DNA from 2 places in the Mycobacterium sp. IDUB_21 genome. Region 2 is predicted to be linked to the other one. Evidence: riboswitches for the same ligand, from Rfam matches in the RefSeq annotation. Region 2 holds a riboswitch; the other holds the start of a gene.

Region 1 (14,624 bases), on a different contig from region 2:
GGTGGCACCGGGCGCTCCCCCTTGCGGCCGATCGAGTGCAGGGTGCCGTTGAGCGAGATGTAGTTGATGTCGTGGCCGGCCTGCAGCGCGCGCGGCCCGGTCTGTCCCCAGCCGGTCATCCGGCCGTAGATGAGCTTGTCGTTGACCTTGGCGCAGTCTTCCGGTCCGAGTCCGAGCCGCTCGGTGACGCCGGGGCGGAAGCCCTCGATCAGCACGTCGGCCTGGGCGACAAGTTTCAGGACCAGGTCACGGCCCTCGGGCGACTTCAGGTCGGCGGTCACCGACCGCCGGTTGCGCAGCATGGTGTCCTTCGGGGCTTCGCCACCGAATTTCGGCGGGCGGTCCACCCGAACCACCTCGGCACCGAGGTCCCCGAGGATCATCGCCGCGTGCGGCCCCGGTCCGATCCCGGCCAGTTCGATGACCCGTAACCCCGCCAGTGGTCCCGCCATGTCTGCCTCCTCGTCGAATGCCTCTGTGATGTGCATCCTAGGGTGACACCCATGACCGCAATCGACTCCGGCATCGACACCCTGGCCCCGGTGGAGGGCCTGTCCGTAACTCTGGCCGATGGGGTGCTCTCGGTGACCATCGACCGCCCCGACAGCCTCAACTCGGTGACCACCGGCGTATTGGTCGGTATCGCCGACGCCATGGAGGGTGCCGCACGCGATCCGCGGGTGCGCGCGGTGCGGCTCGGCGGTTCCGGCCGCGGGTTCAGTTCGGGCGCGGGGATCAGCGCCGAGGATGCGTCCGACGGGGTGCCGACGGAGATCATCGTCGAGGCCAACCGCGCGATCCGGGCGATCGTGGCACTGCCGCATCCGGTGGTGGCCGTGGTGCAGGGTCCGGCCGCGGGCATCGGGGTGTCGCTGGCCCTGGCCTGCGACCTGGTGCTGGCCAGCGACAAGGCGTTTTTTCTGTTGGCGTTCACCAAGATCGGGCTGATGCCCGACGGCGGCGCCTCGGCGCTGGTCGCCGCGGCCATCGGCCGGATCCGGGCAATGCGTATGGCGCTGTTGGCTGAACGGCTGTCGGCTGCCGACGCCCTGGATTGGGGATTGATCAGCGCGGTGTACCCGGCTGAGGACTTCGACGCCGAGGTGGACAAGGCGCTGGCCGGGCTGCTCGCCGGTCCGGCGGCGGCCTTCGCCAAGACCAAGCACGCCATCAATTCCGCGACCTTGTGCGAGCTGGACGCGACACTGGACCGCGAATACGTCGGACAGTCGATCCTGTTGAACGCCCACGACTTCCGGGAAGGCACCCGCGCGTTTCAGGACCGGCGCACGCCGAACTTCACCGACTCCTGAGAGACTCGACTGCCCGCGAGCGTGCGTAAAAACGGTGTCGCGCGCGGCGTGTCGGCCGGGGACATGCACGCTCGCGCAAGGGGGGTACTACATCCCGAAGATCGACGGCAGCGCGAGGACCATCACCAGCCCCCACACCAGGTGCGTCAGCACCGACGCCAACACGCCGCCGGTGGCGCGGCGCTCGATCGCGCAGACGGTCCCCAGCACCAGCGCGGCGACACCGATCATCAGATTGCCGGCGGCCGCCATCGCCGCGGTGTAGAGCAGCGTCGAAAACACCAGCGGATAGTGGCGGCCGAACGCACTGAACAGCGCACCGCGGAAGAACATCTCTTCAGCGATCGCGTTGACGATGGCGATCAGCACCACCAGCCGCCAGGACACGTGAGTGGTGTAGTCCAAGATCGCGATCACCTGCCCGGCCAGCGGAGGGATCTGCTGCACCGCCAGCCCGCCGAGCAAGAACACCCCGCCGAGCACCAAGCCGACGCCGGTGCCGGTGAACACCGGCCGCTCGTTGCGGCCCCGGAAGCGCACCGCACCCAGGTGCAGCGGACCCGCCAGAACCGCCCCCACCGACCAGATCGCGGCCAAGGCCAGTGACAACCAGTAGAACGCCGCGTCGCCCGGGTTCTTGGTGTGCATGAAAGCCAGTACCGCGGCGCCGATCAGCACCACCACGGCCACGACGACACGACGACGCGTCACAACGGCCCGCGGCTCGTGGTAGGGCAGCGAGACCTTATTGAAGATGTCGGTGAATTCGCGCAGCAGGCCGGGTCGGGCCGAACTGGTCTGGGTCATGCCCTAAAACGTAGCGGCCGAATGGCAGCCGGTGGCCTGATTGCGTCAGTTCGCCCGGTGGACTTCGATCAGCCGCCGGTAGGCCGCGGCGTTGTACCGGTTGTTGCGTACTTCGGCCTCGCTGAGCTCCCGTCGTACCCGGCCCGGCACCCCCGACACCAGCGATCGGGGCGGCACCACCGTGCCCTGCGGGATGACGGCGCCGGCCGCGATCAGGGAGCCTTCCCCCACGACGGCGCCGTTGAGGATGATCGCGCCCATCCCGATCAGGGAGTCATCCTCGATGGTGCAGCCGTGCAACACCGCGTTGTGCCCGACGCTGACCCGGGCACCCACCCGGGCCGGGAACTCCTTGTCGACGTGGATGGTCACCCCATCCTGAATGTTGGTGTCGATGCCGATCTCGATCGGCTCGACTTCGGCGCGCAGCGTGGCCGAGTACCAGACGCTGGCCCGGGCGGCCAGGCTGACCTGGCCGATCAGGCTGGCGTTGGGCGCCACCCATGACTCCGGGTGCAGCTGGGGGGCGCGCCCGCGAATGGGGATGATCAGCGGTTCAGGCACTCCGCTCAACGCGCTTTCCACACCGGCGCGCGCTTCTCGGCGAACGCTCGCGGCCCCTCCTTGGCGTCCTCGGAGCGCAGCAGCGCGCTGAACTCCCGGCCGCTGCGGGCCCAGTCCGCCGCCTCGCCGGGGATGGCGCCGTCCTCGACGCCGTAGGCGATTCGCTTGCTGGCCCGCACCGACAGCGGCGCGTTGCCGGTGATCTGTTCGGCCAGCTCCAGGGCGGCCTCCAGTGCCCCACCATCGTCGACCACCCGGTTGACCAGCCCCCAGCGGGCGGCGTCTGCGGCCGACATCGGGTCCCCGGTGTAAAGCAACTCCAAGGCGACCTTGCGGGGCAGTTGGTCGACGATGCGGAAAACCCCACCGGCACCGGCAATCAGGCCGCGTTTGACCTCTGGCAGCCCGAATTGCGCCCGCTGCTCGGCAACCACCAGGTCGCTGGCCAGCGCGATCTCGGTGCCACCGCCGAGCGCGGTGCCGTTGACCGCCGCAATGGTCGGCTTGTCGATGAAGTGCTGCACGTAACCGGCGAAACCCCACTCCGGGTGCTCCGGGTGGTAGATGTTCTCCCGACTGGCGATCGCTTTGAGATCGGCTCCGGCACAAAAGGATTTGTCACCGGTGCCGGTGATCACCACCGCGCGTACCTCGTCGTCATCCTGGGCCTGCGCCAGGGCGTCGCCGATGCCGGTGCTGACCGCGCCGTTGACGGCGTTGCGGGCTTCGGGGCGGTTTATGGTGACCAGCAGGACGTTACCGCGCCGTTCTACCAGAACGGCCGCGTCGCTCACAGCAGCTCCAAGATGGTGGTGTTGGCCTGGCCGCCACCCTCACACATGGTCTGCAGGCCGTAGCGAATCCCGTTGGCGCGCATGTGGTACAGCATGGTGGTCATGATCCGGGCGCCGGAGCCGCCGAGCGGGTGACCGAGCGCGATCGCCCCGCCATTGGGGTTGAGCTTCTTCGCATCCGCGCCGATCTCGGCGAGCCACGCCATCGGCACCGGGGCGAACGCCTCGTTGACCTCGAACACCCCGATGTCGTCGACGCTCAGGCCGCTGCGCTGCAGCGCCTTCTGGGTGGCCGGGATCGGGGCACTGAGCATCATCACCGGGTCGGCGCCGGCCAGCGTCGCGGTGTGCACCCGCGCCAGCGGGGTCAGCCCGAGTTCACGTGCCTTGTCCGCCGACATGAACAACAGCGCCGCCGAGCCGTCGGAGATCTGGCTGGAGTTGCCGGCGTGAATCACGCCGTCCTCTTTGAACGCCGGCTTGAGCTGAGCCATCTTCTCGATCGTGGTGCCGCGGCGAATACCCTCGTCGGCGCTGATCACGTTGCCCTCGCCGTCCTTGATCCCGACGATCTCGTCGGTGAACGCGCCGGAATCCTGTGCTGCGGCTGCCTTTTCATGCGAGGCCAGGGCGAATTCATCGAGCGCGGTGCGGTCCAAACCCCACTTCTCGGCCATCATCTCCGCGCCGGTCCCCTGGTTCGGAGTCTGGCTGTAACGGCTCCGGAACGCCTCCGGGTAGGGGTGCCCACCGTTGGCCAGCGAGGCGCCCATCGGGGTGCGCGACATCGACTCCACGCCGCCGGCGACAACGACGTCATAGTGCCCGGCCACCACGCCGGCGGCGGCGAAGTGCACCGACTGCTGGCTGGATCCGCACTGGCGGTCCACCGTCACCCCGGGCACCGACTCCGGCCAGCCCGCGGTCAGCAGTGCGGTCCGGCCGATGTCCAGGGCCTGCTCGCCGGCCTGCATGACACAGCCCCAGATCACGTCGTCGACCAGGGCGGGGTCCACCCCGGCCCGCCCGACGAGCCCGTTGAGCACCTGGGCGGAAAGCTCCGCAGGGTGTACCCCGGAAAGTCCGCCGTTGCGCTTGCCGATCGGCGAACGCACTGCCTCTACGATGACTGCTTCGGCCATGGGTGCTCTCCTTCATCAACGATGGGTCCTTGACGACGATTGTCGACCGGCGCCTCCGGCCATCGCCAACGGGGGTGCTCAAGTCTCGCGTAGCGTCGAAACCATGGCGCGCATCGTAATCATCGGCGGCCACGGCAAGATCGCCTTGCTACTCGGCCGCATCCTGTCCGAACGCGGTGACCAGGTGACCTCGGTCTTCCGGAATCCCGACCATTCCGAGGAGGTCGCGGTGACCGGGGCGATTCCCGTGGTGGCCGACATCGAACAGCTCGACACCCACGGTCTGGCCGAACTGGTGGCCGACCACGACGCGGTGGTGTTCACCGCCGGCGCCGGCGGCGGCAACCCTGCTCGCACCTACGCGGTGGACCGCGACGCGGCGATGCGGGTGATCGATGCCGCTGGGCAAGCTGGGGTGCGCCGGTTCGTGATGGTGTCCTACTTCGGCGCCGGACCCGGGCACGGCGTGCTCGACGGCGACCCGTTCTACCCGTACGCGCAAGCCAAGGCGGGCGCCGACGCCCACCTGCGGGCCGCTGACCTGGATTGGACGGTGTTGGGGCCCAGTCGGCTCACCGTGGAGCCGGCCACCGGCCGCATCGAGGTTGGGACTGCGGCCGAGGGTGCCGCTGAAAAGGGATCCGTGTCCCGGGGCAACGTCGCACAGGTGATCGCGGCCTGTCTGACCGACGACTCGACGATTCACCGCACCATCGAGTTCAACGACGGCCAGACGCCCATTCCGGAGGCACTTGAAGCCGGTTGACCAGGTAATCTTGATGACGCAACTGGTTTGTCGATACCGCCGCGAGGTGGCGTCGGCATCGAGCGCGACGCGGGTTTTCCGCGGGGCGCGAGAGGGAACCCGGTGGGAATCCGGGACTGTCCCGCAGCGGTATGCAGGAACGACCGCCGTCAAAGGCACTGGTCACGTGTTCGTGACTGGGAAGCGACGGCCACTAGGTGCACCCCCGTGCGAGCCTGCGAGTCCGAAGACCTGCCTGTTGTGCTGGGCGCGCCGCGCCCAGCGGATCACCGCCTCGCGGAATGGGCGTCTGGTTTTGAGGGTTGTAGTGCATTAAATTGCACAGACCGGATCAGCTGGACGACCGCCGGCGGTGCCCCACCCTCACAATTGAAGGATCAAATCGTGACCGTTCAACCCTTTACCGCCACCGTCCTCGGCTCTCCGCGGATCGGACCGCGCCGCGAACTCAAGCGCGCCACCGAGAGTTACTGGGCAGGCCGGATCGGCCAGGACGAACTCAAGAACGTCGCGGCAGGCCTGCGTCGTGACACCTGGGCGCAGTTGACCGAGGCCGGCCTGGACTCGGTGCCGGTGAACACGTTCTCCTACTACGACCAGATGCTGGACACCGCGGTGTTGCTCGGTGCGCTGCCGGCTCGGGTTGCCGATGTCGCCGACGAGTTGGATCGCTACTTCGCGGCAGCCCGGGGTAACAAGGACATCGCCCCGCTGGAGATGACCAAGTGGTTCGACACCAACTATCACTACATCGTTCCGGAGATCGGCCCGGACACCAAGTTCGAATTGAACCCGACCAAGGTGCTCGCCGAGCTGAAAGAGGCTCAGGAGCAGGGGATCCCGGCGCGACCGGTGATCATCGGACCGGTTACGTTCCTGCTGTTGAGCAAGGCCGTCGACGGCGCGCCGGCGCCGGTCTTCCGCCTCGACGAGCTGACCGACGTCTACACCGAGCTGCTTTCCAAGCTGGCCGAGGCCGGCGCCGAGTGGGTGCAGATCGACGAGCCGGTGCTGGTGACCGACATCGCCGCTGACGCCCCCGCGCTGGCCGAGCAGGTCTACACCCGCCTCGCCGGCGCGGCCAACCGGCCGTCGATCTTCGTCGCCACCTACTTCGGCGACCCTGGCGCGGCGCTTCCCGCCCTGGCCCGCACGCCGGTCGAGGCGATCGGGGTCGACCTGGTCTACGGCTCGGAGACCTCAGTTGCCGCGGTTCCAGAGCTGGCCTCCAAGATGCTGGTCGCCGGTCTGGTCGACGGTCGCAACATCTGGCGCACCGACCTGGATGCCGCGCTGGCGAAGCTGGCGCCCCTGCTCGCAAGTGCGGCTGCAGTGGCTGTATCTACATCATGCTCGACCCTTCACGTGCCATACACGCTGCAAGGCGAGACGGGCCTGGACGAGAACCTGCGTAGCTGGCTGGCGTTCGGCGCCGAGAAGGTGACCGAGGTGGCCACCCTGGCCCGTGCCGTGCGCGACGGTCGCGACGCCTCGGACGAGATCGCCGACGAGATCGCCGCGTCCGACGCCGCCGTCGCCTCGCGCAAGTCCGACCCGCGGCTGAACAACGCCGACGTGCGTGGCCGCATCGCCACGATCACCGCGTCCGGTGCACATCGAGGCAGTGCCGAGGCTCGCCGGGCCGCCCAGGACGAGCGGTTGCACCTGCCGCCGCTGCCCACCACCACCATCGGGTCGTTCCCGCAGACGGTCGACATCCGCAAGGCCCGGGCCGCGCTGGTCGCCGGTGAGATCGACGAGGCGGAGTACACCCGCCGGATGAAGGCCGAGATCGCCGACGTCATCAAGCTGCAAGAGCAGCTCGGCCTGGACGTGTTGGTGCACGGCGAGCCGGAGCGCAACGACATGGTGCAGTACTTCGCCGAGCAGTTGGAGGGCTTCTTCGCCACCGCCAACGGCTGGGTGCAGTCCTACGGCAGCCGGTGCGTGCGTCCGCCGGTGCTGTTCGGCGACGTCTCCCGGCCGCAGCCGATGACGACCGCCTGGGCGACCTACGCCCAGTCGCTGACCGACAAGCCGGTCAAGGGCATGCTGACCGGTCCGGTCACCATCCTGGCCTGGTCGTTCGTCCGCGACGACCAGCCGCTGGCCGACACCGCCAACCAGGTCGCGCTGGCCATCCGCGACGAGACGGTAGACCTGGAGAAAGCCGGCATCGCGGTGATCCAGGTCGACGAGCCGGCGTTGCGCGAGCTGCTGCCGCTGCGCAGGGCGGACCAGGAGGCCTACCTGGATTGGGCGGTCGGTGCCTTCCGGCTGTCGACCTCGGGGGTGAGCGACGCCACCCAGATCCACACCCACCTGTGCTACTCGGAGTTCGGCGAGGTGATCGGGGCGATCGCCGACCTGGATGCCGACGTCACCTCGATCGAGGCGGCGCGCTCGCACATGGAGGTGCTCGACGACCTCAACGCGATCGGGTTCTCCAACGGGGTGGGACCGGGTGTCTACGACATCCACTCGCCGCGGGTGCCGTCCACCGACGAGATGGCAACATCGCTGCGTGAGGCACTGGACGCCGTTCCGGCGCAACGCCTCTGGGTCAATCCGGACTGCGGCCTGAAGACCCGCAAGACCGACGAGGTGACCGCCTCGCTGGCCAACATGGTCAAGGCAGCCCGCGAAACCCGAGAAGCCCGCGCCGGCGTGTAGCCCCGGTCGCCGAACGTGCGCCTGCTGCGAAAGAACCATCAAAATCTCGCAGTGGGTGCACGTTCGGCGTTCCGGGCCTACGCCGACGTACGCCGCGCGAGATATTCCTGGCGCAGTTCCCAATTCGCCCCGTCGTAGCTGCGTTCGTCGCGCCAGCGAAACGAGTCCGGACCGATGTCACGGAAACTCCACCGGATGGCGGTGCCGTCCGGCAGCGTGCCGTCCTGCACGATCCCGTCCGCGTCAGCCCTGCCCAGTTGGCTGAGTCGAAGTCCCAGTTGCGGTTCCGTCCACTGGATGTGCCAGGCGTCGAGGGTGGGGTCGTAGACACGCAGTGTCGTCCCGTGAAAGAGACCTTCGGCGTGCCACACGTCCTGGACGGCCCGACCGTCGAGCACCCAGTCCGCGACCATCCAACCGGCAACGCTGCGGGTGCCGTCGTCGCCGTACCAGGTGATGTCGAGGTCCCACCGGCCGCCGACCAACCATCCGTAGCGGGCCATCGCATCGGAATGCTCGGCAGCGGGTCCGGCGGCGAGCAACGCGTCTGCCAGCAATGACATTTCAGGCCGCCACGATGTCGAACTCGTTGCCCTCGGGGTCGGCCAACGTGCTCCAGCGGTAGCCGTCGTCGCTGCGATCGGCCAACCGGGTGGCGCCGTCGTCGAGCGGCTGGGCCAGCAGCTGCGACCAGAACCGCGCCAGCTTGTCCGCGTCGGCACAGTCGAATGTGACGGTGTGCAGCGTGATCTCCATGGGTGAACTCCTTGTCGTTGGTCAGGATTTGGTGTGGAAGATCGGCCAGCACACCTCGGTGCGATGCGCTGCCTCGTCATCGGTGTCGTAGCCGGACACCAGGTAGTACTCGCGGATCGGCCCGTCGACCCCCAGTTCACGTTCGGCGACGTGGGTGCCCAACGCGGCGTAGGTGCAATCCAGCTCACCGAACGCACCGCGGTGCAGTGCCACCGCCAGTTCGGCGGCGGGAATCTCACGTGCGTGCACCCGGCCCCGAGCCGGCGCGTCGGCCACCGGCCGGAACGCGATCACCTCGCCCCGGCCCGCCTGGAAGAACTCCGCCGAGTACAAAACACCGCGGACGCCCGGTGCGGCGCCCGCGACTGCGGCGTCAAGTTCCGCGAACGCCTGCGCCCACCAGCCCTCGACATCGGTCATCTCAACCTCGTCGACGATCGCCGCTGCCGCCGTCGCAGGCACCGACCGGTAACTCACGTCGGTTGCACTCGTCGGCTGTTCGAGCAAAGACCGCAAGGAGGCGACGCTGGACCGGGTGTGCGTCAGCTGGTCCTCGAGGCGCTGCAGGTGGGCGACGATGGCACGGTTGCGGTCGGCGACATCCTCGGCGCGGATCACCTCGGTCAGCTCGTCCAACGGCATCCCCAGATCCCGCAGCCGGCGGATGACCTGGGCAATCGGCAGCTGGTCGGGACTGTAGTAGCGGTATCCAGAAGAGGGGTCGACCTGGGCCGGACTCAACAGGCCGCGCTCCTGGTACAGGCGCAACGCCTTGACGGTCAGATAGGTCATCCGGGCGAAATCCCCGATTGGCAGCAATGTCGTCACAACGTCGAGTCTGGAGTCTCCCCCGGGGGCAGAGTCAACAGACCGGTGCAACTAGCCTCGACTGATGGACTTCACCACCATCCGCCACGAGGTCGAAGACGGCATCCTGACCGTTTATCTCAACCGACCGGACAACTTGAATGCGTTCACCGTGCAGATGGCCGACGAGCTGGAGCGCACCTTCGTCGAGGTCAACGACGACGACGCGATCCGCGCGGTGATCGTCACCGGATCCGGTCGCGCGTTCTGCGCAGGGATGGACCTGTCCAGCTCGGGCAACGTGTTCGGTCTCGATGAGACCAAGTCCCCGACGCTGGCGGACATGGCCGACCTCGACAACCCGGAGCTGGCCCGGGTGCGCGACACCGGCGGGCAGGTGACGCTGGCGATCTATAGCTGCCGCAAGCCGGTGATCGCCGCAGTCAACGGGCCCGCGGTCGGGATCGGCGCCACCATGATGCTGGCGATGGATGCCCGGCTGTTCTCGACCAAGGCGCGCTTCGGTCTGGTGTTCGGGAAGCTGGGTATCACCCCGGAGGCCTGCTCGACGTGGTTCCTGCCGCGGATCGTCGGCGTGCCAACGGCTTTGGACCTGCTGTACCGCGCCGACATCCTGGACGCCGAAGCAGCCCGTGGCTGTGGCCTGGCTCAGTCCATCCACGAACCGGACGCATTGCTGGCCGACGCACGCACCCTGGCCGATGCCTGGACCAAGGGCCGCTCCCCGGTGTCGTTCGCGCTGATTCGCCAGATGCTCTACCGCAACTCCGCGCAGCCCGATCCGATCGAGGCGCACCGGTTGGACTCGCTGGCGATGTTCTACACCAGCATCGGCGACGGCGCCGAGGGGGTGCGCGCCTTCCTGCAGAAGCGCGACCCGCAGTTCACCTCCCGGGCCTCGGCGATGCCGCCGTTCTACGACGAGTGGGTTGGCGACCGGTAACCGGTTCTGCGGCCGGCTGAAATCTACTGAGTTCACCCGTATTTCAAGTAGGGGCTTGACTCCGTTCAGCCGCAGGCCGCAAAGCGCGTATAGCTTCGCTGGCGAAGGGGAGTAGCACCTACCCGCCGTGTGGCGGATGTGAATGGTCGTCAGTACGGCGGGCCACCCCGCCCGGTCATTCAGCGGGCCTATGACTTTCCGTGAGCGAGACCTTCGGACGAACAACCGTGTCGACCGAGAGTTTCGCCAGATTCCATAGGCACATTCGGTCGCCGAACGAAGGAGACCGATGCCCCCCTCGATAGCTGCTCTCATCGAAGACGCCGAACCGGCGCTGGATGAGTGGTACGACGCGCTTGCCGAGGTCGAGAGCCAACCTCCCGACGACGATCGCGACGAGGCGGCCGAGGGTGAAAAGTCTCGCCCGGCTCCCGCTCCCGGCGACGGTTTGTTGGCCGTAAGCACCGCCGCGATGGCAGGTATCACCGCGGTCGGCTTGGGCATCTCGCTGGCCGGGCGTGCCCTGCGGTTTCCCCGCTTGCCGGCCAGTGTCCAAGGCGCGGTGGTCGCCCTAGACCATCAGCCGCGGCTGCGCCGGCTGCTCGAGGAACGAATCGGCAAGCGTGCGACCGACACTGCGTTGGGGCTGGCATCCACCACCGCCAATGCGCTCGCCCTGGCACCGTCGATACTGGCTGTCGACCTGGCAATCAACACGCTCAAGACCGCTGAAACCCGTGCGGTGGCACGGGCGTGGTCCCGACGCGAACCGGAACTGGCCCGCCCCACCACTGCGCCGGCCGACCAGGCCACACCACAGCCCGTACCGCCGCCGGCCGGGCCCGTCGAACAACACCTGCAGCGCGGCACCTGGATTCAGGCGGTCGGGGCCGCCGTAGTCGGGGCCGTCAGCCGTGATCCGAACCTGGCCGGCACCGCAGCGTTGGTGGCCGTGCCGAAGGCCGCCCGCTCCACCCAGGAATCGTTCGCGGCGACGTTGGGTCGTGGGTTGGCCGACAAGGACGAGGCGTTGCAGGTGAGCCCGGACAGCTGGCGCCGGCTGGACCGGATCGATGTGGTGATCCTCGACCCGCGCGTGCTCCGCAGCAACGCGTTACGCCTGGTGCGGCTTCGCGGCGCCGGCGAGAAGGATCTCACCGTCTGGGAGCGCGCCCAGGCGATGCTGGCAGACGACGGCCTGCAGCCGGGCTGGCACGCGGTCACCGGCACGCGCCGAGGTAAGGGTCGATCCAGAACGGAGGCGCTTTTCGCGCCGGCGCCCCATCCGCTGGCGGCCGCGACACTGGCGGAGACGCAGCAGGCCGAGGTGCAGGTGGTTTCCATCGATGACCCCACCGGCCTGGGCGCATTGCGGCCGGCGTTCGACGAAATCGCTCCACTGACCGGAGACTCGATCGACGACGCGCTGCTCGACGCGCTGCGCCGCTACCAGGAGGAAGGCCACACCGTCGCGGTGGTCTCCTCGGCTGCCACTCAGGCGCTGTCGTCCGCCGATCTCGGGGTGGCCATTTTGCCCGAGGATGGCGACCAGCCGCATCCGCTGGGCGCGGACCTGATCGTCGACGATCTGGCCGGTGTGTGGCGGGTGTTGCACGCCCTGCCCGCGGCCAAGGCAGCCAGCCGCCGGGGTGTCCAGCTGTCCATCGGCGCTTCGGCGATGGGCGCACTTCTGCTGATACCGACCGTTCGGGGCCGAGGTCCCGGACCGATCGTCCTGGGCGCGGCATCAGGGGTGTTCTCCGGTTACCGGTTGGCGCGCAACGTGGTCAACGCACCGTTGCCACGGCCGGTCCCCGTCGATGAGTTCCATGCCATGTCGGTCGAACAAGTTCAGGCCGCGTTGGCCTTATCGTCGGACCCTGCCACCGCGACGCACGCAGCCGCCAACACGCAGCGTCACCTGGTCTGGCAGTTCCTCGACGCGGTGCGTGACGAGTTGTCCGATCCGCTGACCCCGGTACTGGGGCTGGGGGCCACAGCCACCGCGATACTGGGCTCGCCGCTGGATGCACTGATGGTCGGCTCGGTGCTGGCCAGCAACGCTGTCCTCGCCGCCGGGCAGCGGCTCAGCGCCGAGCTACGGCTGAATCGGCTGCTCGCCGAACAGATCCCGCCGGCATGGAAAGTCACGATCCGGCCCGACGGCACCCGCGAACGTGTTCAGGTGCTCCCCGATCAGTTGCAGCGTGGCGATCTGATCGAGGTGGGGCCCGAGGACGTGGTGCCGGCCGATGCCCGCGTGGTCGAGTACGAGAAGCTGGAAGTCGACGAAGCGTCGCTGACCGGTGAGTCGCTGCCGGTGACCAAGCAGACCGACGCCACCCCGGGCACGGAATTGGCCGAGCGGCGCTGCATGCTCTTCGCCGGCACCACCGTGGCGGCCGGGAGGGGCCTGGCGCTGGTGACCGCCGTGGGCCCCGACACCGAGGTGCGCCGGGCGGCCGACCTGGTCGCAAGTCGGCACGGCGACATCGGGCTGGGTCATCAGCTCGGCCAGATCACCGACCGGATATGGCCGCTGAGCTTGATGACCGGCGGCTTGGTCAGCCTGCTCGGGGTGCTACGCGCCACCAGGTTGCAACAGGCGGTGGCCCAAGGTGTTTCGGTCGCCGTCGCGGCCGTCCCCGAAGGCATGCCGGTGGTCGCGACGCTGGCCCAGCATGCGTCGGCGCAACGGCTGACCAAATCCGGTGTGCTGGTGCGGGTGCCGCGCTCCGTGGAAGCACTCGGCCGGGTCGACGTGGTCTGTTTCGACAAGACCGGCACGCTCAGCGAGAACCGGCTGCAGGTGACCGAGGTGCGTGCTGTCTCCGATCACGCCCCCGACGAGGTGCTGCGCTGCGCAGTACAAGCGACACCGGCGACGGAAGGCCATGTCGACGCGACCGACGCCGCGATCATCGCGGCGGCGCAGCCGGTGATCGACGGCTGCCCACCGGCTGCGGCCGACGTCCACCTGCCGTTCCGTTCCGGACGACCGTTCGCGGCCTCGGTGACCGGAACCGAACTGAGCATCAAAGGTGCGCCCGAAGTGGTGCTCGCCGCCTGTGCAGATGTTGCGGCCGACGTCTACGACCTGGTGGAGCAGCTGGCGGACGACGGCCTACGGGTACTCGCCGTGGCCCGGCGTGAGCTCAGCTCCGAGCAGGCGCAGTCGCTTTCGCACTCCCCCGACCCGGACGATCAACTGGCCGCCATGGCCCAACAGTGCGCCCACGGGCTGACATTGATCGGATTCGTCGGTATCTCCGACACCCCGCGCGCCGGGTCGGCCGGTCTGCTGGCCGAGCTGCACCGCCGGGAGGTGCCCGTTCGGATGATCACCGGCGATCACCCGACCACCGGCCGTGCGATCGCCCGCAAGATGGGTCTGCCGGTCACCGAAGAGCAGGTCATCACCGGCACCGAATGGGAGAGCCTGTCGGGTAAGGAGCAGGAGCGCGCCGTCACCGAGCGGGTGGTGTTCGCTCGCATGTCACCGGCGAACAAGGTGCAGGTGGTGCAGGCACTGGAACGCAGCGGCAAGGTGTCGGCGATGGTCGGCGACGGCGCCAACGACGCCGCCGCCATCCGCGCGGCCACCGTCGGGATCGGGATCGTCGCCCAGGGCAGCGACGCCGCCCACACCGCCGCGGACGTGGTGCTGCTCGACGGCCGTATCGAGATGCTGTTGGACGCCCTCAACGAGGGCAGCCAGCTGTGGCAGCGGGTGCAGGCGGCGGTGGCGGTGCTGCTCGGCGGCAACGCCAGCGGCGCGGTGTTCGCCATCATCGGTAGCGCACTGACCGGTCAGGCACCGCTGAACACCCGGCAGTTGCTGCTGGTCAACATCGTCACCGACGCGTTCCCGGCCACCGCGCTGGCGATGAGCCAACCCCGGCGGCCGATGCCCTTCAGTGGCCGCGGACCCGACGAGAAGGCGCTGCTGCGTGCGGTGGCGCTGCGTGGTACCACCACGGCCGGCGCCACGCTCGCAGCGTGGTTCATGGCGCGAGCCACCGGCTTTCCGCGGCGCGC
Region 2 (14,624 bases):
GCGGTCGGCCGACTACGTGGTTGCCGCCGAGAAGAGCGACAGCGACGGGCTGCTTGCGTTGCGGCGCAGCATCGTCGACACCTACGCCGGGTCGGTCCCGATCGTGACCGTCACCGATCCGCCCCGCGACCGCTCGCCGGAGCTGACCGAGCCCGGCTACGGGCGGGCCGTTGCCGACTGGCATGCCGCCCGTGCGGCGCGCTACGCCGAGGTGCTGCGGGCGCGCGGCGGCACCGCGGCATTTCTGGTCTGGGGCGACCCGGCGTTGTACGACTCGACCATCCGGATTGTCGAGCGGGTGAAAGCCCTTGGTGTGGAATTGGATTACGACGTGCTGCCCGGAATCAGCGCCCCGCAGCTGCTGGCCGCGCGGCATCGGATCGTGCTGCACGAGGTGGGCCGGCCGGTGCACATCACCACCGGGCGGCGGCTTTCGGAGGCTGTGGCCGCCGGCCAGGACAACGTCGTCGCGATGCTCAACCCGGACCGGCTGGATCTGAGCGGGCTGGCCGCTTGGACCATCTGGTGGGGCGCCAACCTGGGCGCGGTAGGGGAGCGGCTGGTGACCGGCCGGGTCGCCGACGTGGCCGACGAGATCGCGGCCGCCCGCAGCGCGGCGAAGGCCGAAGCGGGCTGGGTGATGGATGTGTTCCTGGTGCGGCGGCCCTGATGGCGGGGCTGCTGATCGCCGGAACCACCAGCGACGCCGGCAAGACCGTGGTGACCACCGGGCTGTGCCGGGCGCTGGCACGTCGCGGGGTGCGGGTGGCGCCGTACAAGGCGCAGAACATGTCGAACAACTCCATGGTCTGCACTGGTCCGGATGGCGTCAACGCGGAAATCGGTCGTGCCCAATGGATTCAGGCGCTGGCCGCCCGAGCCGTCCCCGAGCCGGCGATGAACCCGGTGTTGCTCAAACCCGGCAGTGACCAGCGCAGTCACGTGGTGCTGATGGGCCGGCCGTGGGGTGAGCTGTCGTCGTCGAATTGGATGGCGGGGCGCGGCGCGCTGGCGGACAGTGCCCACGGTGCCTACGACGACCTGGCGGGCCGCTACGACGTGATCATCGCCGAGGGCGCGGGCAGCCCGACCGAGATCAACCTGCGTGCCGGCGATTACGTGAACATGGGATTGGCGCGGCATGCCGGGCTGCCGGTGGTCGTCGTCGGCGACGTGGATCGCGGCGGGGTGTTCGCGGCGTTCTTCGGCACCGTCGCCCTGCTCTGCCCGGAAGACCAGGCGCTGGTGGCCGGGTTCATCGTCAACAAGTTCCGCGGCCGGCAGCAGTTGTTGGCGCCCGGCCTGGCCGACCTGCAGCGGCTCACCGGCCGACGGATCTTCGGCACCCTGCCGTGGCATCCGGAGTTGTGGTTGGACTCCGAGGACGCGCTCGACCTGGACGGCAGGCGCTCAGCGCGCACCGGGGCGCGCCGGGTGGCGGTGATCCGGTTTCCCAGGATCAGCAATTTCACCGACCTGGATGCGCTCGGCCTGGAGCCCGATCTGGACGTGGTGTTCGCGTCCGACCCGCGCGGGGTGTCCGACGCCGATCTGGTGGTGCTGCCCGGAACCCGCGCCACGATGTCCGATCTGGCCTGGCTCCGCTCGCGCGGGCTGGATTCCGCGATCGTTGCGCACGCCGCGGCGGGCAAGCCGGTGCTGGGGATCTGCGGCGGCTTTCAGATGCTGGGCCGATCGATCCGTGACCCCGACGGGATCGAGGGCCCACCGGGCGAGGTGGCCGGACTGGGCCTGCTGGACGTCGAAACCTGTTTCGGCGCAGACAAAGTGCTGCGAGTGTCGGATGGCGGATACGAGATACACCACGGCCGGATCATCCGGGGTGACGGCGTGTACGACTTCCTCGGCGGCCTCCGGGCGGGTCAGGTGTTCGGCACCATGGCACACGGAAGTTTCGAAGGCGATGCGCTGCGCGCAGCGTTCCTGGCCGAAAGCCTCGGGCTGGGATCGTCGGGGGTGTCGTTTCCGGCCGCCCGCGAGCTCCGACTCGACCTGCTGGCCGATCTGATCGAGGAGCACCTGGATGTCGACGCCATGCTCAAGTTGACACGCGCCGGCCCGCCGCCCGGTGTGCCGTTCTTGGCGCCGGGGGCGCCGTGATGCGCTTGCTGCTACTCGGCGGAACCGCCGAAGCCCGCGCCTTGGCCGAGCTGCTGGTCGCCGCCGGCGTCGACGTGACCACGTCACTGGCCGGCCGGGTGGCCAATCCGCGGCTGCCGCAAGGGGCGGTGCGGATCGGCGGATTCGGCGGAATCGAAGGCCTGCGTGCGGCATTGGCCGACTACGACGCCGTCGTCGACGCCACCCACCCGTTCGCCACCACCATGTCAGGCAACGCGGCCGCCGCCTGCTCGGCTGCCGGCCGCCCGCTGCTGCGACTGGAACGGCCCGGCTGGGCGGAGCGGGCCACGCCGTCTTGGCATTGGGCCGACTCCCACGAGCAGGCCGCCGCCATCGCAGCCCGGCTGGGCCGCCACCCGGTGCTGACCATCGGGCGCCAACAGCTGGCGTCCTACCTTCCGGCGCTGGCCGACGCCGCGGTGCTGGCCCGCGTCGTGGACCGGCCGTCGATCACGCTGCCGCCGGACTGGACGGTGGTGACCGATCGGGGTCCGTACGCGCTGCCGGGCGAGCTCGCGCTGCTGCGCGACCACCGCGCCGACGCCGTGGTGACCAAGGATTCCGGCGGTGAGTACACCTGGCCGAAGATGCTGGCCGCCAAGGAACTCGGCCTGCCGGTGGTCATCGTGCGCCGTCCGGCCCGGCCGGCGGGGGTGAGATGCGTGTCCGACGTGGAGGCGGCGCTGGCCTGGGTGCTCGCATCATGAGTGAACCCGGAGCATCCGGGTTGTTCACTCGGCCAACGCGCAGTCCATCCACAGCTGTCGTCCGGTTCAGCAGGAGTTCGCCGCCCTAATATATCGTGACACGATAAATCGGGGTGGGGGTCGATCATGAAGTTCTCCTACTGCGGGGTCGCGGCCTGTTGTGCGGTGGCGTTCATGTCCGTCGCGCCGCCGGCCGGCGCGGATCCACCTGACCCGTACCAGCCGGACCTGCCGAAGAATTACTGCCCAGGTGGGCAGTGGGGTTTCGGCCGCCTGCGAGTCTGCGACGGCGAGAAATATCCCGACGGGTCGTACTGGCACCAGTGGATGGGCGGCAACCGCTGGGCCGGACCGACCTGGAATTACGACTGCGTCGGCGACAGCGGCAACAACGTGTTCCCGGACCCGCCGCCACCGGGCGGTTGCGCCGGTGTGATTCCGCCCGAACCGCCGCCCCCGCCCGGTGAGCCCGCGCCACCGCTGCAACCTGGTCCCGGGCCGCCGCCTGGTCAGCCCGCCGGCTGAGTCGCGGCGCAGCCGGGGCGGGCACCATGGCCAGTGCGGTCGCAAGCAGGGGGGTAACGCTCGACACATGCCTTCGGTGCACACTGGTGGGCGTGATTGTCGAGCATGGTGTGCTGCCCATCCGCCCCGGCCGGGAAGCCGAGTTCGAAGCGGCGTTCGCCACGGCGCGGCCGCTGATCTCGGCGGCTCCGGGCTTCCTGGGAATTTCGATGTCCCGCTCGATCGAGTCGCCGAGCCTGTACCTGCTGTTGGTGCGGTGGGAGAACGTCGAGGCGCACACCGAGGGCTTTCGGAAGTCACCGGAATTCGAGCAGTGGCGGGCGCTGCTGCATGAGTTCTACGAATCCCCGCCGGTGATCGAGCACTTCGTGGATATCGATTAGGGAGACGATCGACCGTGGACGCGAACAAGGCCCTGGAATTCAATGCCCGCAACATCGCGGAGTTCCGCAGCAGCGGTGGAAAGCTGGGTGGTCCGTTCGAGGGCGCCCCGGTACTGCTGCTGACCACCACCGGGGCCAAATCCGGGCAGCCGCGCACCAGTCCGATGATGTACCTGCCCGAGGGCGACCGGATCATCGTGTTCGCCTCCAATGCGGGCAAGGACAGCCATCCCAGCTGGTATCACAACCTGCGGGCGAACCCGTCGGCCACCGTCGAGATCGGCACCGAAACGCATCCCGTCACCGCCGCCGAGATCACCGGCGCCGAACATGACCGGCTCTACGACATCCAGGCCGAGCGCTACCCCGGCTTCGCCGAATACCGGGAACGCACCGACCGGGTGATCCCCGTCATCGAGCTGACCAGAAGCGCGGCCTGAGCCGAGTAGCATCGCGACCCATGGCTCGCTGCGGTTACGCTCACGACGCCGTTGTGGTGATGAAGCCCGGCGGCAGTCCGAACGCGCTCGGCGGAGCCATCGCGAAGGCACTGTGCGGGGGCTGGGACCACCCGCCGCCGTGCCCACTCGCGCCGCATCACGTCGCCAATCAGGTCGCCGGTGACGACGTGACGTTGCGGGTGCTGTTCGCCGCCGAAGCTGCCGACGAACCACGGGTCCGAGGGCTCATCGGCGAAGCGCTTGCTGCCGGAGAACTGACCGGCCCCGACGGGCTCGTCACCAAATGGCGGCTGAAATCTGCCGCTGCCGGCCGGGTCCGGTCGAGCGAGGAAGACCACGTCGCCGAACTGATCGCCCATCACTGAACTGTTGAGCCCAAGCGGTGGTGGTCAGTCGCGAACGTTCGGCATCCCCGTGCGACGTTCCATGAAGGTCGCATCGGGAGCGGCGAAGCCGTAGGTCTCATACAGCCCGTGCGCATCGGCGGTGTGCAGCATCCACCGAAAGTCCCGGCCCGGGCCCTCGTCGATCATCATTCGCAGCAGCCCTCTGCCGATGCCCCGGCCCCGCTCGGCACGCGAGACATAGACATCGGCCAGATAGGCCATGGTGGCCCCATCGGCGAACGCCCGGCAGAAACCCACCATCGCCCCATCATCGGACCGGTACGCGCCCACCACACGCCACGCGTTCTCGAGTTGGCGGTCGAACATCTCGCGGGTGCGGTACTTGGCCCAGTACGTGTGCTCGGCCAGCTCGTGCCAGAGCCAGTCCCGATCCACCCGCGCACCGTCGGTCGAAAAATCGATACCGTCGAGGGCCGCCACAACTACCTCCGCATCTCGCCCCGGGCCAGACAACACACCACCGCAGTGAGCATGGCCCCGACGCCCACCCGCCGGGCCAGCCGCGTCGCCCGCGGAATATCGGACGGCACCGGCGCCCGACCGTAGCCCATCCGAGCCCGGTCTTCCCGTCGATCCCCGTAATAAGTGTTGACCCCGCCGAGCTGCAGGCCCAGTGCGCCCGCGAAGGCGGCCTCGATCACCCCGGCGTTGGGGCTCGGATGATGCCGGGCGTCGCAGCGCCAGGCACGCACCGCGCCAACGGGATCCGGGCCCAGTACGGCGGCCAGCACGCCGCTCAACCGGGAGGCGGGCAGGCCCAGCACGTCATCCAGCCGGGCTGCCGCCCAGCCGAACCGGCCGTAACGGGCGTTGCGGTGGCCGATCATCGCGTCCAGGGTGTTGACGGCGCGGTGCGCCACCAAGCCCGGAACGCCGGCCGCCGCACCCCAGACCAAGGATGCCACCACCGCGTCGGAGGTGTTCTCGGCCACGGATTCGACGACGGCGCGGGCGATCTCGGCCGGGCCCAGCGCAGTGGTGTCACGGCCGACCAGGTGGCGAACCCGGACACGGGCCCGGTCGAGGTCTCCGGCGTCCAAGAAGTCATACACGGCGGCAGCCTCGCGCTCCAGCGAGCGTCCGCCGAGTACCGCCCAGGTCGCCAGGGCAGTCAGCGCGGTACGCGCCAACGGGTTTCGGGCCGAGTGTTCGGCGGCGTACGCCAGCCCGGTGGCACCTCCGGCCAGCATCAGAACGTGGGCCAGACCGCTCGCGTGGTTATCACAGTAAAGCCGCTGCTCCAACGCCAGCGCGCAGCTCCCGAATCCGGCTACCGGGTGCAGCCGGCGCGGGTCACCCCAGGCGCGGTCGGCGGCGTAACCGAGCAGCAGCCCGAAAGCCCGGGCCGGCATCACCGGACCCGGTCGAGTGCGGCCAGCAGTCGATCGGTCAATTCCGGGGGACGGACCGCGATCCGCACCCAACTGTCGTCGAGACCCGGAAAGGTGTCAGCACGCCGCACCGCAACACCCGTCTCACGCAACGCCGCATGCACCCCAGCGCCGACCCGGGCCAGCACATAGGGCGCGGCCCCGGCAACGAACGGCACACCGCGAGCAGCGAGAGCGGCGCCCAACACTTCCCGCCAAAACGCCAATTGCTTTGCCCGGCACTCACTCTCGGTCAACGCCCGCTCGTCAGAACAGGCCAGCATGGCGGCCAACGCCGGCGCCGACACCGACCAGGGGATCTGCAGCCGTGCCGCGTCGGCGATCAGCCGCGGATCGCCGAGCAGGTATCCGGCCCGGACCCCGGGGATCGACCAGTGCTTGGTCAGGCTGCGGCTCACCAGCAGGCCCGGATGCCGTTGCCCGGCCAGGCTTTCCGGCTCACCGGGAATCGCGTCCAGGAACGCCTCGTCGACCAGGACCACCCGCCCGGGCCGCAGCAGCATTCGCAGTGTCTCGGCCGGATGCAGAACCCCGGTGGGATTGGTCGGGTTGCCGACGACGAAGAGGTCGGCGTCGTCGGGCACGTCGTCGGGATGCAGCGCGAAGTCGTCTTCGGCCCGGCACAGCACGGTGGTGACGGTGTGGCCGGCGGCGATCAGCGCCGCGTGCGGCCCGGTGTACTGCGGGTGCACCACCACCGGCCGCCGCCATGCGCGCAACCGGGCCACCAGATCGAATGCCTCGGATGCACCCGCGGTGGGCAGCACCTCATCGGGGCGCAGACCATGCCGGTCGGCCAGCGCATCGCGGGCCGCAGCCGGGTCGGGGTAACGGGCGGCGTCCGCCAGCGAGTTGTGCAGGGCGTCATCCAGCCAGCCCGGACGCGGCCCGGCGTAGACGTTCACCGCGAAATCGAGCAGCCCGTGCCTCGCCTCGGCATCGCCGTGATGGCGCAGAGCGGAATCGCCGTGACGGCGGTCGGCGCCGGCGAAGCGGTGCGTGGCATCGGCGAAGCGCTGAGCCAGCCCGGGATACCCGGCCCAGTGGGTGTGCAGATACGACGCGTGCAGGCTCGGTCCGCCGATACCGTCCGGGCCATCGGGCAGCTGCCAGGCGGCGGCGACCGGGTCGGCGAAAATGACACGGGTGCGGTGGAACTCGTGTCCGGTCACCTGGTCGCCGGCCCGCGCCAGCAGGCTGTCGGCCGGTGCGGTGGCGGACCGGTAGCCCAGGGTCAGGCGCGGCGACATCTCCGCGTCGGCGGGCAATGCCCCCACCCCGGGGGCCGCGTCGACACTGCGACACAGATACGCCAGCCCGCCGCATTCGGCGACGGTCGGTACCCCCGCGTCGATGGCCGCCCGCACCGCATCGAGCAGCGCGGTGTTGGCAGCCAGTTCGGCGGCGTACACCTCCGGGAACCCGCCGCCCAGGTAGATTCCCGCGGTCCCGGCCGGCAGATCCGAGTCGGTGAGTGGGTCGAAGCAGGCGACCTCGCAGCCTGCGGCGCGCAGCAACTCGAAAGTCTCGGTGTAGCCGAACGTGAACGCCCGGCCGCCGGCGACAGCCACCACCGGCCGATGGGTCGACCCGACGCCCACCTCAGCGGTCGGATCCCAGGGCCGGCCGGCCAAACTTGGTGCTCGCCGCGCGATCTCCAATACCGCCTCGAGGTCCACGTGCTGCTCGATCAGCCCGGCCAACCGGGCCACCATCGCACCGGACTCGTCCCGTTCGGCGGCCGGTACCAGCCCGAGGTGCCGAGACGGCGCCTGCACACCGGGGTCACGGGGCAGCACCCCCAGCACCGGAATGCCGAGGGGGCGCAACGCGTCAACGACTTCCTCGGCGTGCCGGGCGCTACCTGCCCGATTTAGGATCACGCCGGCCACCCGCACGTCCGGGTCGAACGCGACCAGGCCCGCCACCATCGCCGCGTGCGTCCGGGAGGCGTGCGAGATGTCGACGACCAACAGCACCGGTGCCGCGGTCAGCGCCGCCACATGGGCAGTGGAGGCGTCGCCGCCGGAGCCGAGCCGTCCATCGAAAAGCCCCATCACGCCTTCGATTACGGCTATATCGGCCATGTCGACCAAATCGGCGCCTCCAGCGCCGTGCAGCAGCAGCGGAACGATCCGGTCCGCACCGACCAGATACGGATCCAGGTTGCGGGCCGGGCGCCCGGTGGCCAGCGCGTGATAGCCCGGATCGATGTAGTCCGGGCCGACCTTGTGTCCGCTGACCCGCAGTCCGCGCGCGGCCAGGGCCGCCATCACCCCGACGGCCACCGTGGTCTTGCCGTGCCCGGACGCGGGCGCGGCGACGACAGCCCGGGGTAGAGGAACCATGCCCCTACCACTCAACGCCGCGCTGGCCCTTCTGTCCGGCGTCCATCGGATGCTTCACCTTGGTCATCTCGGTGACCAGGTCGGCGATCTCGATCAGCTGCGGGTGGGCGCGACGGCCGGTGATGACCACATGCTGATTGCCCGGCCGGTTGCGCAGCGTTTCCACCACGTCGTCGACGTCCACCCAACCCCAGTTGATCGGGTAGGTGAACTCGTCGAGCACGTACAGGTCGTGGGTCTGCTCGGTCAGGCGGCGTTTCACTTCGGTCCAGCCGGCCAGGGCGTCGCCGGCGTGGTCCTCGGTGCTGCCGGCCTTTCGGCTCCATGACCATCCCGAGCCCATCTTGTGCCACTGCACCGGGCCGCCCTCGCCGGTCTCGTCGTGCAGGGTGCCGAGCCGTTCGAGCACCGCCTGCTCGCCGACCCGCCATTTCGCCGATTTCACGAACTGGAACACGCCGATCCGGAACCCCTGGTTCCAGCCGCGCAGTGCCATCCCGAACGCGGCTGTGGACTTTCCCTTGCCGTCGCCGGTGTGCACCATCAGCAGCGGACGGTTGCGGCGCTGACGGGTGGTCAGGTTGTCATCGGGCACCGTCAGCGGTTGTCCTTGGGGCATCAGGCGGCTCCTCTTCCGGTGGCGTCACGCACGATACCGGTGAGCGCCTCGGCACTCACCTGGGGCAGCGGGACGTATTCGGCCCGCAGGTGCTCGGCCAGGGTGCGCGCCAACCCGAGTCGCATCCGGCCGCTCTCACAATCCACGACTACCGCCGAAAAGTCTTGCCCGGCAAGCTGAACCGCGGCTCGTCGGGACCGCTCGACCGGGTCGACGCCGGCGGTGGCCCGGCCGTCGGTCAACACCACCAGCAGCGGGCGGCAGGCCGGGTCGCGCAGCCGTTCCCGGCGAATCACCTCGTAGGCTTCGAGCAGCCCCTCGGCCAACGGGGTGCGGCCACCGGCGGGCAACTCATCGAGCCGGACGGCGGCGATCTCCACCGACCCGGTCGCGGGCAGCACCACTTCCGCCCGCGCATCGCGGAACGTCACCACCGCGACCCGGTCCCGGCGACGGTAGGCGTCGAGCAACAGGGACAAGATGGCGGTCTTGACATGCCGCATCCGCTCGGCGGCGGCCATCGACCCGGAGGTGTCGACGACGAACAGCACCAGGTTCGCCTCGCGGCCCTCCCGGGTGGCACGCCGAAGATCGTCCGCCGCCAAGATCATCCGTCCGCCCACTCGGCCGCGGGCGCCCTGGTGCGGTGCGGCGGCCCGCAACGTCTCGAACAGGTGTAGCCCGCCGCCGATGTTTCTTGCGGTGGCACCCACCCGGCGCCCGGAGCTGGTGCGGGCCCGGCTGCGCCGGCCGGCGCGTCCCGCTCCGACGCCGTCGACGGTGAACAATCTTGCCCGGTAAGGGGAGTCGGCGCCGACGGTCGAGGTGGACCCGGGTTTGGCCGGTGCCGGCCCGCCCTGTTCTGGCGGTGCGGCGTTCCCGCCGTCCGGCGGGCCGTCCGGGTCGGGGTCGGGGTCGTGTTCGGGGTCGGGCTCGGGGCCGGAATCTGCCGGCGGCAGCAGCTCGTCGAGTTCGCTCTCGTCGAGGCCGGGGGCGTCAAATGGCTTGCGCCGCCGTCGATGCGGCAGTGCCAGCCGTGCGGCGACGCGAAGATCGGTGATGTTGACCGCCTCGCGGCCCTGCCACGCCGCGTGGGCGACCGCGGTGCGGGCACAGACGATGTCGCCGCGCAGACCGTCCACGTCGAACGCCGCACAGATCTCCCCGATCTTTACCAGCGCGGCGTCGGTGAGCAACACTCGCGGCAGCAGTTCCCGGGCCTGCTGGATCCGGGCCCGCAGCCGGTCCTCGGCCGCGGCGTAGCCGCGCACGAAGGTTTCGGGGTCGGCGTCGAAGGCCAACCGCCGGCGTACCGCTTCGGCGCGCAACACCGCGTCGCGCGGTGCCGACACCTCAACGGTCAGCCCGAATCGGTCGAGCAGTTGCGGGCGCAACTCGCCCTCTTCGGGATTCATCGTCCCGACGATCACGAAACGGGCGGCGTGGGTCACCGAGACGCCGTCGCGCTCCACGGTCAGGCGCCCCATCGCGGCGGCGTCCAGCAGCAGGTCCACCAGGTGGTCGGCGAGCAGGTTCACCTCGTCGACGTAGAGGATGCCGCGGTTGGCCCGTGCCAAGAGTCCGGGCTCGAATTCCACTACGCCGGTGCCCAGTGCCCGCTCCAGGTGGATGGACCCCACCACCCGGTCCTCGGTGGCACCGACCGGAAGTTCCACCAGCCGCACCGGGCGGGTCTGCACGGCAGTGTCGGTAGGGAACGGGCCGTCGGGGGAGAGCGGGTTCGTCTCGGCGGGATCGGAGGAGAAGCGGTCGCCGGACACCACGTCGATGGGCGGCAGTACCTGGGCCAACGCGCGAACCAGCGTCGACTTGGCGGTGCCCTTCTCGCCGCGGATGAGCACCCCGCCGATGCCGGGGGAGATCGCGCTCAGGACAAGCGCCAGCGCCATGTCGTCGAGGCCGCCCGGGGCGTCCGGGTCGCCGCCGAGGACGGCAGGAAAGGGGTACAACTGATGCATTGAGGCTCCGCTCGTGATGACCAACGTTGGTGTTGGCAACGCGAAGCCGGTATCCGGACTGACCGTGACAGTTTCATCGAGAAAATGCCGCGGAACACCGTAGCGGGCCTGCGTCGGAGTCACACCGACTTCCCTGGCACTTCGCGCCGATACCCTAACACCGTGCACACCCGAGCCCATCACATCACCGTCGTCGGTATCGGCGCCGACGGCTGGGACGGCCTTGCCGGACCGGCCAGGCAGACGGTGCTGGCGGCCGACGTCGTGATCGGCGCACCGCGCCACCTGGATCTGTTGCCGCCGGTGGACGGACAGCAGCGGCCGGCCTGGCCGTCGCCGCTGCGGGCCGGGCTGCCGGCGCTGTTCGACGGCCTGGTGGGCCGGGTGGTCGCGCTGGCCTCCGGCGATCCGCTGCTGTCCGGAGTGGGCAGCACACTGATCGAGATGCTCGGCGCCGAGAACGTCACGGTGGTCCCGGCGGTCTCCTCGGTGACGCTGGCCCGGGCCCGGCTGGGTTGGCCGGCGGAGTCGGCTGCGGTGATCAGGACGCCGGGCGGTGAGGTCCACGCGCTGCTGCGTGAGTTGACGCCGGGCCGTCGGGTGCTGGTCCTGTCCGCCGACGAGACGACGCCCGCACAGATCGCCGCGCTGCTGAACCACCGCGGCTACGGCGACAGCCGGATGGTGGTGCTCGGCGACCTCGGTGGCGCGGCCGAGTCCGCCCTGGAAACCACCGCGGCCACCTACCCCGCGTTTCAAGGCCCGGTGCCGCGGCTCAACCTCGTCGCGTTGGAGCTGGCCGGCCCGCTGGTGACCGGCTGGTCGGCCGGATTGCCCGATGACGCCTACGACCACGACGGGCAACTGACCAAGCGCGACTTGCGGGCTTCCGCGCTGGCCCGACTGGCGCCGGCGCCCGGACAGTTGTTGTGGGATGTCGGTGCGGGCGCCGGCTCGGTGGGAATCGAATGGATGCGCGCCCACCCGAGCTGTCGGTCGATCGCCATCGAAGCGAATCCGGCCAGGGCACAGCGGATCTCGGATAATTCCCGCAACCTCGGGGTACCCGCGCTGCGCGTCGTGTGTGCCGCCGCGCCGCAGGCGTTGGCAGGGCTGCCGGCGCCGGACGCCGTCTTCGTCGGCGGCGGGTTGAGCCGGCCGGGGGTGCTCGAGGCCTGCTTGGCCGGGCTGCGGCCCGGCGCGCGACTGGTAGCCCACGGCGTCACGCTGGAAACCGAGGCGCTGCTGGTGGCGGCCTACCGCGAACACGGTGGTGAGCTGACCCGCATCCACGTCGAACACGCCGCCCCGCTCGGCACCTTCACCGGCTGGACGCCGGCCCGGGCGGTCACCCAGTGGGCGCTAGTTCTGCCCTGACCGGTCCCGCGCCGCGTCGTAGAGATGGCTCTCGCCGGCACACGGATCGGGCAGATCCGCAACAGCCCGCCCGATGAGAATCACCGCGGCCGAACGCAATCCCACCGCTTCGACGGCGCCTGCGATGTCGGCGACGGTGCCGCGCAGCACGAGTTCATCGGCTTGCGAGGCGCGGTAGACCACCGCGACCGGGCAGTCCGCGCCGTATTCGGATTCCAGCTCGCCCATCAGTTCCCGGATCCGGGTGATCGCCAGATGCAGCACCAGGGTGGCGCCGGTTGCGGCGAACGCGGCCAGCGATTCGGACTGCGGCATCGCGGTGGAGGCGGCCTGAACCCGGGTCAGCACCACCGACTGCGTCACCAGCGGCACCGTGAGCTCGCGGCCGAGCACCGCGGCCGCCGCCGCATAGGCCGGGACTCCGGGGGTGATGTCCCACGGCACTCCGGCCGCATCGAGCCGGCGGGTCTGCTCGAACACCGCGCTGTACAGCGACGGATCGCCCGACACCAGCCGCACCACCCGCCGGCCTGCCCGGTGCGCGGTGATCAGCCGGTCCACGATCGCATCCAGGTCCAACACGGCGGTGTCGACGAGCTCTGCTGTGGCGCAGCAGTGTTCGAGTACATCCGGGTCGAGATAGCTGCCCGGGTAGAGCACCACGTCGGCCTCGGACAGCCGTCGGGCCGCCCGCACCGTCAGCAGATCCGCGGCGCCCGGTCCGGCGCCGACGAAGTGCACCGTCACCGCACCCACCGAGGTGTCCACACCCGGCCCGACGCCGTCACCTGGGTTGACGAAGCACCGACCAGCACAAGGCATTTCATGTCGATCGCGTCGGTGTCCAACTCGCCCAGCGTGGTCACGGTCAGCGATTCCTGATCCCGGCCGATGTCGCGGCCGACCACCACCACGGTCTGCGGGGCGCGGTGCTCCAACAACACTTTGCGGGCGAGCGCGATCTGGTCGGGCCGGGCGCGGGAGGCCGGGTTGTAGATCGCCAGAACCAGATCTGCTCCCGCGATCGCGGCCAGCCGCGCCTCGATCACCTCCCACGGTTTGAGCCGGTCGGACAGGCTCAGCACCGCGAAGTCGGCCCCGATCGGGGCGCCGGCCGCCGCGGCCACCGCCTGCACCGCCGAGACGCCGGGCAGCACTCGCACCGAGACGCCTTGGCAGCGCTCATCTGCTGTGCTTTCCAACGCCTCGAACACCGCGGCAGCCATGCCGAACACTCCGGCATCGCCACCGGAGACCACCGCCACCTTCTGGCCGCGGGCCGCCAGATCCAGCGCGAAGCGGGCCCGGTCGACCTCGACGGTGTTGCCCGAGGAGTGCCGCTGCAGTCCCTCGCGCTGTGGAATCCGCGCGAGGTAGGGCCCATAGCCCACCACGTGGTCGACGGTGGCCAGTGCCGCGGCCGCCTCGCCGGTCAACCAGGCCTCGGGCCCGGGTCCCAGCCCGATCACCAGCAGCTCGGCGGCAGTACGCACCGGCTCAACGACCGCCGGGACAGGATCGGCCGACGTCCGTGATCGCTGCCCGTTGCGCGAGTCCCCGTCCACGACGATCAGCGACAAATACGGGACTTCCTCCGCGGCGTTCATGGCGGCCACCGGCAGCCAGCGCTGCTGCGGATGACTGGCCCGCTCGACGTAGTAGGCGTGCTCGAGGCGGCCGGCGGCGGCCAGCGCGCGGCGCACGGCGGGGAAGGTGCGGCCCAGCTTCATGATGACGGCGCCGTCGGTGTCGGCCAGCCGCATCGCCAACTCGTGCTCGGGCAGCGTGCCCGGCAGCACGGTCAGCACGTCGGTCTGGCGCACCAGCGGCATCCCGAGCGCGGCGGTGGCGGCGCTGAACGCCGGGACCCCGGGAATGATCTCGGTGTCGAAGCGGGCGGACAGCCGATCGTGCATGTACATGAACGAGCCGTAGAACAGCGGATCGCCTTCGGTCAGCAGCGCCACTGTGCGGCCCGCGGCCAGGTGGGCGGCCAGCCTCGACGCCGAGGCCTCGTAGAAGTCGGCGAGCGCCCCGGCATAGCCGCCGGGGTGATCGGTGACCCCGGTGGTGACCGGGTAGCGCAGCTCCTCCTCGATCACGCCGGGGCGAATCAGGTCGGCGGCGATGGTGCGCGCATAGGAGTTCTTCTTGACGCCGGCGTGGTAGGCGACCACGTCGGCCTCGGCGATGATCCGGGCGGCTTTGCGGGTGATCAGTTCGGGATCGCCGGGACCCAGGCCCACCCCGTAAAACCGGCCGGTCATTCCTGCTCCGAGGCGAGT

Evidence for each region. A riboswitch is a leader RNA that binds a small molecule or an ion and turns the genes downstream of it on or off. The one in region 2 is predicted to bind cobalamin.
Region 1: linked by a shared signal. The riboswitch ahead of metE (5-methyltetrahydropteroyltriglutamate--homocysteine S-methyltransferase) and the one ahead of ACZYY4_RS02945 (magnesium chelatase subunit D family protein) in region 2 are both predicted to bind cobalamin.

Annotation. Positions count from the first base shown of each region.
Region 1 covers NZ_JBVAXQ010000012.1:120,904-135,527, forward strand. The annotation lists gene ACZYY4_RS17780 (CaiB/BaiF CoA transferase family protein) at 1-452, opposite strand, end outside; gene ACZYY4_RS17785 (enoyl-CoA hydratase) at 504-1,313, shown strand; gene ACZYY4_RS17790 (lysostaphin resistance A-like protein) at 1,401-2,120, opposite strand; gene ACZYY4_RS17795 (gamma carbonic anhydrase family protein) at 2,166-2,684, opposite strand; gene ACZYY4_RS17800 (crotonase/enoyl-CoA hydratase family protein) at 2,690-3,478, opposite strand; gene ACZYY4_RS17805 (thiolase family protein) at 3,475-4,620, opposite strand; gene ACZYY4_RS17810 (SDR family oxidoreductase) at 4,724-5,386, shown strand; cobalamin riboswitch at 5,441-5,639, shown strand; gene metE (5-methyltetrahydropteroyltriglutamate--homocysteine S-methyltransferase) at 5,756-8,059, shown strand; gene ACZYY4_RS17820 (hypothetical protein) at 8,137-8,622, opposite strand; gene ACZYY4_RS17825 (VOC family protein) at 8,624-8,815, opposite strand; gene ACZYY4_RS17830 (MerR family transcriptional regulator) at 8,837-9,643, opposite strand; gene ACZYY4_RS17835 (crotonase/enoyl-CoA hydratase family protein) at 9,708-10,586, shown strand; gene ACZYY4_RS17840 (HAD-IC family P-type ATPase) at 10,876-14,624, shown strand, end outside.
Region 2 covers NZ_JBVAXQ010000001.1:603,393-618,016, forward strand. The annotation lists gene cobF (precorrin-6A synthase (deacetylating)) at 1-670, shown strand, start outside; gene ACZYY4_RS02895 (cobyric acid synthase) at 670-2,121, shown strand; gene ACZYY4_RS02900 (cobalt-precorrin-6A reductase) at 2,121-2,849, shown strand; gene ACZYY4_RS02905 (hypothetical protein) at 2,976-3,374, shown strand; gene ACZYY4_RS02910 (antibiotic biosynthesis monooxygenase family protein) at 3,467-3,757, shown strand; gene ACZYY4_RS02915 (nitroreductase family deazaflavin-dependent oxidoreductase) at 3,772-4,197, shown strand; gene ACZYY4_RS02920 (hypothetical protein) at 4,218-4,583, shown strand; gene ACZYY4_RS02925 (GNAT family N-acetyltransferase) at 4,608-5,045, opposite strand; gene ACZYY4_RS02930 (CobD/CbiB family cobalamin biosynthesis protein) at 5,048-5,977, opposite strand; gene ACZYY4_RS02935 (cobyrinate a,c-diamide synthase) at 5,977-8,364, opposite strand; gene cobO (cob(I)yrinic acid a,c-diamide adenosyltransferase) at 8,369-8,983, opposite strand; gene ACZYY4_RS02945 (magnesium chelatase subunit D family protein) at 8,983-10,962, opposite strand; cobalamin riboswitch at 10,990-11,121, opposite strand; gene cbiE (precorrin-6y C5,15-methyltransferase (decarboxylating) subunit CbiE) at 11,125-12,339, shown strand; gene cobM (precorrin-4 C(11)-methyltransferase) at 12,325-13,086, opposite strand; gene cobJ (precorrin-3B C(17)-methyltransferase) at 13,083-14,606, opposite strand; gene ACZYY4_RS02965 (precorrin-8X methylmutase) at 14,603-14,624, opposite strand, start outside.